DNA from 2 places in the Paenibacillus sp. Z6-24 genome. Region 1 is predicted to be linked to the other one. Evidence: riboswitches for the same ligand, from Rfam matches in the RefSeq annotation. Region 1 holds a riboswitch; the other holds the start of a gene.
The links. A riboswitch is a leader RNA that binds a small molecule or an ion and turns the genes downstream of it on or off. The one in region 1 is predicted to bind thiamine pyrophosphate.

Region 1 (4,520 bases):
GCCTCCGTACTGCGAATGTCAGCACTTCCGTTTCGGATGCTTCCACTGCTTGAGCCTGCACATCCAAATCACTGAATTTCCCGGTTCCCAGCAGCAGCCGGGATGTAAATGTATGTTGTCCTATCGTTAACAAGTCATCCACCTCCTACAAAATGTACAATCTCCAGTGTGTCTCCACTGCCAATCATCGTTGTACCATGCTCTTCCTTCTGTAAAATTTGTTGATTCCACTCGACGATAACGCGTTTCTCTCCCAGTTGCAGGGATTGAAGCAGCTGCTCGATTGTGCGAACGTCCGGCGATACCGAGCGGCTCTTTCCATTGATCATCAATTCCATACTGGTGTCCCCCCTTCCGTCTCCGGTTGCAGTCTCAAAAGGTGTTGCAGTGCACGGCCCGGAGCAAAACTTGCCGGGATGGAAGAACTCTGACCGGATGCTATGGCTTCCGCCATAATCCGTCCGGTTCCGGCTGCCAGCAGGATGCCATTACGATAATGCCCGCAGGCCATCCATACACCCGGCAGCGGTGTCAACATTCCCATATAAGGCAGCTCGTCCGCCGTACCCGGCCGTATACCGGCCCAGCAGCGTACCAGTTCCCCGTTGGTGATGGACGGAATATACTGCTGCGCTTTGAACAACAGCTCGGTGACTGACCCGGCTTCTACCAGCGTATCTATTCGGCCGGGCTTACTTGTCGCCCCGATCCAGATGCGATTGCCCTGTTTGGGAATAATATAGATTTGATGACCATAAATCGTATGATTCAGCCAGCTTGTCGGTGTGCGTATTTCCAGCAGTTCTCCTTTGACCGGTAAAAAGGGCAGCCGGTATCCTTCAGCCTCGATCAATCTGGCACTACCAAGTCCGGAAGCCAAAATAATCTGCTCCCCATACATCACTCCCTGCTCTGTCACCACACCGGTAGCCCTTCCATACTCCCCGTGTTCACGCAGCAATCGTCTTACTTCCGTCTGCCGATATAACACTGCTCCCAGACATACTGCCGCCAGCACCAATGCTTCATTCAGCAGGGAAGGAATAAGCTGCTGTTCGGATCGGTTGTAGAGCATCCCATGCTCTGAGCGGATATATGGCTCTTCCCTTGCCAGACGCTGATTATCCCACCATTCCAGATGAGAGTTGCCAGCCTGTACGCTATCCTGCTTGTTATTATAAAGTCGCTCTCCAACGGAACCCGGATCTGCAGAAGCAAGCTGACGAGAATGATGTTCCAGATCATGTGGTTGCACAGGCAGCAGGAATCCTTCACTGCGCAATCCACAATGTATACCTGTCAGCTCATATAGCTGTTCGGTCAGCCCGGTGTACAGAGAGCGGCTGTACAGAGCCAACTGACGAAGATCCGCATGCTGGAAATGTTCCGACTCCGCTGCCAGCATTCCTCCGGCAGCACCCGATGCCCCCGATGCAGGCTGATTTTTCTCAATGATGGCTACTTTCATGCCTTTCACCGATAATTCATAAGCGATAGAGGCTCCAATTACACCAGCTCCGACTACAATCGCATCATAATATCCGTTGCTTCTCATTGCTCATATCACCTTCCTCAGTCTATGTTCTCTCTATCACAGCTGATGCAGCGGATAAGGCTGCTCTGTAGGCAGCAGCCTGTTCAGCCGGATCATCGGCTGCGAATATGCCGGACATGACAGCTATACCGGCTGCTCCGGCATGAGCCAACTCCTCAGCATGCTGCGGCTGAATGCCTCCGATGGCAATAACAGGAATATGCACAGCACCACATAGCTGATACAGCTGATGAATTCCGCGGGCCGGAACTCCCCGTTTGGATGGTGTCTTATAAATATGCCCGTAAAAAAGATAATCCATGCCTTCCTGCTCTGCCTGTATCGCATGCGCGGTAGTGTGTACGGATCGCCCGGCTATATATTTCCATGGATGCTGAATGCCCTGTTCCGGTTCGTATAAAGCGGACGCCGTTTGCAGTAGACTCTTCATGTCATGCCGGGACAGATTATTGTCTGAAAGAGATATACTTGGCCTCCATCGATCCGCTTCTGCTCTGTTGAAACTGTGCTGTTCAGGCAAATGGATGCCCCCGATTCCCAGCTCCGCAGCAAGCTGAACTCTGCTATTGAGGCGAATCTTGGCAGCAGGGATTCCTTCCTGCAGCATGACTTGTATCAATTCTTTCACCTGATCGTCTGACCACTGCTTCTCCCGAATGTGAATCGCTGTTACCTGGTGATGCACCTGTGTACCGACTGCAAGTATCTTCTCTGCCGGCTGACTGCCTGTACTCACAATGTGCAGCTCCATCATGCACCTCCTGCTTTCTACTCACCGACTAATCTGTATCTCTAATCTGTACAATTGAATAATGAGCAACGAACCGACCGTGCCTTTAAAGGCTAATCAGACAGAACCCGATAACGCAAAAAAACCACCTTCCCGCAGGAAAGTGGTTGTCTGATTCAAACAATAACAGGACTATTTTACAAGCAGCCTGCCGAAGTATAATCTTGTCAAAACATTGATGATATCATTGTGTGCATCCTTATGTATTATTGCCTGATAGATGCCGTTAATCCGTTCAGCGCTGAATAATGAATGAGAAACAGGATTGCCTGTTCATTCATGTATCTGCCGCCGGCTGCATAATGATAATTTAAATCCAGTCTGCATCGGATTCAGTTGATATACTCGTTCGTCCAAGGTTATTCTTCTACCACTTCCCTACGCTGGTATAATCCAGATCAGGTACAAAGGGTTCGGCAATCAGTTCTGCCATCTCAGCCGTTACAGGCTCCCCCAGTGCATTGTAGCTATTCAATTTAAGCATATTTATCTTAGCAAAACTGCTCTTATAAAGCAAATATTATGTAGAAATAGGAAACCTGACAACAGAGCCTGATAGCACAGGCACACCACCCAGCTGCTCCATAACCGCCGCTGTCAGAAAAAAAGACTGTCGCAGAAAATCAGCAGATTCCGTATGAGTCCGGTCGAGAATCAAATGGTAACGCATAAAGGAAAGCAGGTCCTGCGCGTTCCATGCATCTTGAAAAGCCTGGTAGTAATTCAGCATGTACATAGGCTGATGTACACCGAATCTGCGAACAATACTGGCAGCAGTCAGCAGAGACTCTGGCTGATATGCACCAAGCACCGGAATCCAGGGTATGGAACGAAGCACTTCATCATGGGCATATTCATGGAAAAATGTTTTCAACTGTGCTGTATTCTGACTCAGATTGACAACGATAAGATCAGCTTCTCCGAGCATCGGCATCTGCTCTGTTCCAGAACCAGCGTCCATCAGGATTAGATCGTAATATTCCCCGGCTATGGTGAGCAGGTATTTCCAGAAAAGATGATCCGGCATCTTCTCTTCCCGCTCATCTGTGCCGATCAACAGATCAAGTCGATCTTTGAGGAGAGGAATCATATAATCCGATACATTATTACGAGTCAGAATACCTGATTCATACAAATAACGAATCCGGTCTACTCCCGGCCTTTTAGGCGGATGAGTATGATTCATAAGTACATCTGCAGACAATAAGCCCGCTTCGACACTTTGGTTACGACACTGGTTATGACACAGCAGCAATCTCAGCCGATACTGCAGCGAGGCGGTAACAGCGGCAATGGCTGTATGGGATGAAGTTCTTCCGTGGCCCCCATCCGGACTCCAGAACATTACGGTAGTCATTGATTTCCTCCTTTTCGCTGGATTAGCGTAGATTGAACCATAGTTTGCGCTTTTTCACCGGGGAAGGCAGATAATCGCTTAGCAATTCTCTCAGCACCGATGCTGCTGCCGGCTGATGGTCAAATGGATCGGGATTCCAGGGAATACTATGTACCTGCTCCGTATGAAGCTCCCGCTGCAGACGCTGTACCGCATCTTCCGGAGCCAGCGGCAGACAATACTGCCATTTATCCTGGGGATACCGCTGCAGATCGGCAGCCATCTTCAGTACATCCTGGTAACGCCATTCCGCCCCTGATCCAACAATGATAGGAATATCCGCCCGTAGAAATTCTTCCAGCCGGTCATTTTGCTGGTAACGCCCCAGATCCAGAATGATAAACCGGTAGCTGCCACCGAGCAATCCTACCACTTCCGCTCTGGCTGATTCACGCCAGTAATCGACACCTTCCAGTGTAAACTTGCGTTCTTCCAGCAGCATATGTCGCTCTGCCATTCCGTTCACCGCTACCTGCTGTATACGGGCAAATGCTCCAGGAATATGGTTCATTTCCACCAGCGCGACCTTTTGCTGACTTCTCGCCAGATGATGGGCAATGGACACAGCCGTATGTGTAGTTCCTGTACCTGATGTTGCTCCCATAACCGCAATGACCTGTGTCATCTTGTTCCATCTGCTGGCGGATATGCCGGACTCTCCATGCACGCGGCTATAGTGCTCATTCACAGCCTGACCAAGTGCCTGCCTCGTATCAGCTGCAGACTGGAAGCGCTCGGATGGCTGATGATGAAGCAGCTTGCACATGACCGGAATTATG
Region 2 (4,520 bases), 2.0 Mb from region 1:
TGGCGCAGCACATCTGCCAGCGGATGCGATGGATCATTCACCACCTCCTGCCAGCTGTACGGAAACAGCCGTGGCAGCCAGATCCCTGCCTCTTCCATCTGCTGCCGATAATGGGTCACGATATGTGCCGGCTCCCCATCTGCGATAATCCGCCCATGGCGATCCAGCAGAATGACCCGGTCCATCCATTCGATACAACCGTCCAGTACATGCTCGACGAATACCATCGTTTGACCCGTTTTGCCCGCAATCTCGCGGAGCAGCCCAAATACGTCCCGGCGGCTGACCGGGTCCAGTTGGGCAGTCGGCTCGTCGAAGAACAGCACTTCCGGTTCCAGTGCCAGCAGACAGGCCAGCGCCAGGCGCTGCTTCATGCCGCCGGACAATGTGTCGATCGGCGTATGAGGCTCCAGCTGTAAGCCGACCATCTGCATCACCTGCCGGATGATGCCATCCATCTCGCCGCGCGGCACACGCCGATTCTCCAGGCTAAAGGCGATCTCCTCATCCACATGCAGCATGCAGAACTGGGTATCCGGGTCCTGGAACATCACGCCGCAGGCTTCCTGCCGGTAAATCTCTCCTTCTACTTCGGCTTCGACATGATCGGGGATAATGCCGGACAGTGCCGACAGCAGCGTTGATTTGCCGCTGCCGCTCGGTCCGAGGATCAGTACCTTTTCCCCGCGGGTGATGGACAGGGTGATTCGATCCAGCACCCGCACCGTCTCTTCCTGATGATCAAAGCCGACCGACAGTTCCTTACACCCGAGATGCCACTGCATGCGGTTTCCCCTGTTTGCGGCGTGACTTCATGATTTCATACGGATTCAGCACACCGGTACGGGCCAGTGCTTCGACGATCACCTTGGCCAGCAGTCCGCCCAGCACGATGCCGCTGATCACGTGAATGCCCAGCGTCAGGAAGAACATCTGGGTGGTATAATAGCCGAGTCCGTTGGCGACCAAATTGTAGGCAATGCTGCCCACCGCAGCCAGTGCTCCAGACAGCATCAAGGTGAATACGTTGTACCGCTTGTATCCGAATATGGCAAAAGCAATCTCCGCGCCCAATCCCTGAAATACCCCAATCAGCAGCGCAGACAGTCCGAAATGGCTGCCGGTCAGCATCTCTACTGCCGCCGCCGCGACTTCGGCGATCAGCGCGGCGCCCGGCTTGCGAATAATATAGGCGACGATTGGACTGGCAATAATCCAGATGCCAAACATAAATCCTGCTCCGATCGGCCCGACCAGCGCGGAGATCGGAATCCACAACGTCGACCAGCCCAGATAGAGTACCCCGCAGGCCACCGCGAGAATAACGGTCAGCACGACCTCTTTCATTTTCCAGTTCATACGGAGGTCACCTCCAGCTGCACCGGCCAATCTTCCAGCGTATAGGCCATCTCCCAGAACATATATTCAAACTGGCAGCTGAGGATAAAATGCTGCTTCATCCGCTCCCTGTGCGCCGGTGTCGATGCCGCGGCAATCTCGTCCAGTCGTGTACAGAATCGACTCGTAATCGTATCGGTACGATTGCCGTAGAAATCGATCCAGTCATAGAACGGATGGGATACATCCGGCTTCACGTCTTCCAGCAGCCGCTTGCCGATCTCCCAGTACGTCCATGGACATGGCAGCAGTACGGCGAGAATATCGCCCAGATCGCCTTCCTGTGCAGCGGTCAGCATATGACGGATATAGTTATGCGCGGACGGCGCTACCGGATAACCCTGCAGCTGTTCGTACGGTACTCCGGCGACATGGCAGAAGTTGTTGTGCGGATGCACCTCGCTGTTCAATACAAAGGATATCTGCTGATTGAACATGTCCATATCTTCGCGGCTAGTACATTTGGAGATCGCGGTACCATAGATCCGCATAAACGAGTTCAGGTATTCAAAATCCTGCTTTACATAATGGACTAGCTGCTCCGGCTTGAGGTCCCCCCTCGCAATACCCTGCACGAACGGATGGTGATAAATCGCCTCAAATACCGGATCGGCCGCCTGTCTGATTTCTGCTGAAAAACTCATACTGTCATCTCTCCCTTTGCTGATGTGTTCGGAAAGAACCTCCCTTGGGAAAATGGATGCTCACCGGCGGCCCGCTCTAGGGACAGTGCCGGATCACGTTAGCTGATGCTGCATATCCACGCAAAAAAGCCGCTCCATATGGAGCGGCAGAATAATGGCATAGTTAGCCCTGCTCGGTCTCCACTTTCCTACGCTAGTACGAACTAGATCAGGTTCCAAGGGTCCGAGGCAATCTCGTCTCAGCCAGTGAATGGCTCCCCTAGTGGTCTTTCACAATATAAGATTGCTGTCGCAGCATTCCTGTACAGGCTGTACAAAATACATGTGACAGAAGTCTCTTTGATTGCCTCTTACTCTACACAGCATCCGGCCGGCTGTCAAGATCATCGATGGCGATCATAGACCGGATGCCTGCGGCGGTATGCCACCTTGCTCTGCACTTTGCCAGCCAGCCAGTTTCATGCATGACTTTATGAAAGAACTATGGAAATTGGTGCAACAACGAGTAAACGCCGGTTCGATCGGGTATGTGTATTACATTGGAATGCAGGAAATAACAGGAAATCCATGACTCGTCGCCCACTCTGTGCCCGTATCGGCAAGGGGGCATGACGAGAATATGTGCAAACGATATCCCAACGAACGCATATTCAGACATCAGCTCTATCCTGGGAGGGAACATAAATGCCACGAAATATACCGCACGACCAGCTAAATGTAGTCATTACCGGAGCTTCCAGCGGCACAGGACTTGGACTTGCACAGCGGCTCGCCGCCGAAGGCGCAAGCGTCGTTATCGCTGCCCGCCGCACTCATCTGCTCAAGCAAATGGAGCAGCAGTACGCGCCCAAAATCTTTGCCGTCACTGCCGATGTGAGCCGGGAAGAGGATATTGCCGCCGTATATGAAGCAGCGATGTCCCAGCTTGGCCAGATCGATGTATGGGTGAACAACGCAGGCGCGATTGCGATCGGCCCCTTTACCGAATCGCCGTTATCGTCACTCGTACAGATGACCCGGATCAATCTGCTCGGCAATATGTATGGCAGCCATTATGCGCTGCGCCAGTTCAAGCAGCAGGGCTACGGGACGCTGATCAATGTCTCTTCCTTTGCCGGCAAACTCGCCTTTCCGTATCTGGCTGCCTACAGCGGCAGCAAAGCGGCAGTCTCCGGCCTCAGCTATGCGCTGAATCAGGAGATGCAGCTCGAAGGACATCAGGATATTCATGTCTGTGCCGTCCATCCATGGGTGATGAATACGCCGTGGACCGGTCATGCTGCCAACTACAGTGGTCACGAGATTGATATGAAGCCGCTCGATGATCCGGATGATATTATCGATGCCATGTACCGGCTGATCGACCATCCGCAGGAGAGTGTCGAAGTCGGCTTCAAGGTTAAAGGAACAGCCCTATCCAGCAATCTGCTGCCGCGAATGACCGAGAAAATCAGCGGCCAGTTCGTCCAGAACATGATCTACGAAGCACCACCGGCCGAGTTCACCGCAGGCAGTCTGTATGATCCGGTATTTGAAGGCACCGGGGTTCACGGAGACGGGCATGGTCATCCACGGCCCGATGATGGGAAATAATCCACTGTCCTCTGACACATAGGCAGCATGAGGATTCTACTTGTCGATATGCAGCCGATCCGATTGGCCCCGGGAACACACGGGTATTGATGTACAAATCCATTTATCCAGAACAGGAGGAATGAATATGGTTCAGAAAATTCCGCATGACCAGTTAACTGTCCTCATCACCGGTGCATCCAGTGGTATCGGCAAAGGGGTCGCCCAGCAGCTCGCCGCTGAAGGCGCCAATGTAGTGCTCGCTGCCCGCCGTACCGAATTGATCGAGCAAATGGCTGCCGAGATCGGTCCCAATGCGCTTGCCGTAACAACTGATGTCGGCCGGGAAGAAGATATTGCCCGCCTGTTTGACGCGGCCATGTCTGCTTTTGGCAAAATCGATGTATGGATCAACAATGCCGGTGTTGGCGCGATCGGTCCGTATACCGAGATTCCGACAGCCGACCTGACCCGTCTGGTCGAGACTAATGTGCTGGGTACGATGTATGGCAGTCATTATGCATTGCGCCAGTTCAAGCAGCAGGGACATGGCACACTGATCAACCTCGGCTCGATCGTCAGCAAGGTTCCTTTCCCGTATTACACCGCTTATGGAGCGACCAAGTTCGCTGTAGCCGGATTGAGTGCTGCACTGTATCAGGAGATGCAGCTGGAAGATCAGCAGGATATTCACGTCTGTACCGTGCATCCATGGGCGACCGATACGCCATGGTTTGAGCATACCGGCAACTATACCGGTCACCGGGCCGAAATGAAGCCGATGGACGATCCACAAAATGTGATCGATGCCATCATTGATCTGATCGACAACCCGCAAGAAAATGTGGAAGTCGGCGCCAAGACCAAAGGAACGACCATTTCCAGCAATCTGATGCCCGGTCTGAC

Region 2: linked by a shared signal. The riboswitch ahead of tenA (thiaminase II) and the one ahead of M1D61_RS09910 (thiamine phosphate synthase) in region 1 are both predicted to bind thiamine pyrophosphate.

What each region holds. Positions count from the first base shown of each region.
Region 1 is NZ_CP096398.1:2,241,103-2,245,622, reverse strand. It holds gene M1D61_RS09925 (HisA/HisF-related TIM barrel protein) at 1-133, opposite strand, end outside; gene thiS (sulfur carrier protein ThiS) at 135-338, opposite strand; gene thiO (glycine oxidase ThiO) at 329-1,555, opposite strand; gene M1D61_RS09910 (thiamine phosphate synthase) at 1,578-2,309, opposite strand; TPP riboswitch at 2,704-2,810, opposite strand; gene M1D61_RS09905 (hypothetical protein) at 2,866-3,702, opposite strand; gene M1D61_RS09900 (protein kinase domain-containing protein) at 3,725-4,520, opposite strand, start outside.
Region 2 is NZ_CP096398.1:216,848-221,367, reverse strand. It holds gene M1D61_RS00965 (ABC transporter ATP-binding protein) at 1-785, opposite strand, end outside; gene M1D61_RS00960 (ECF transporter S component) at 763-1,359, opposite strand; gene tenA (thiaminase II) at 1,356-2,042, opposite strand; TPP riboswitch at 2,211-2,313, opposite strand; gene M1D61_RS00950 (SDR family NAD(P)-dependent oxidoreductase) at 2,727-3,635, shown strand; gene M1D61_RS00945 (SDR family NAD(P)-dependent oxidoreductase) at 3,763-4,520, shown strand, end outside.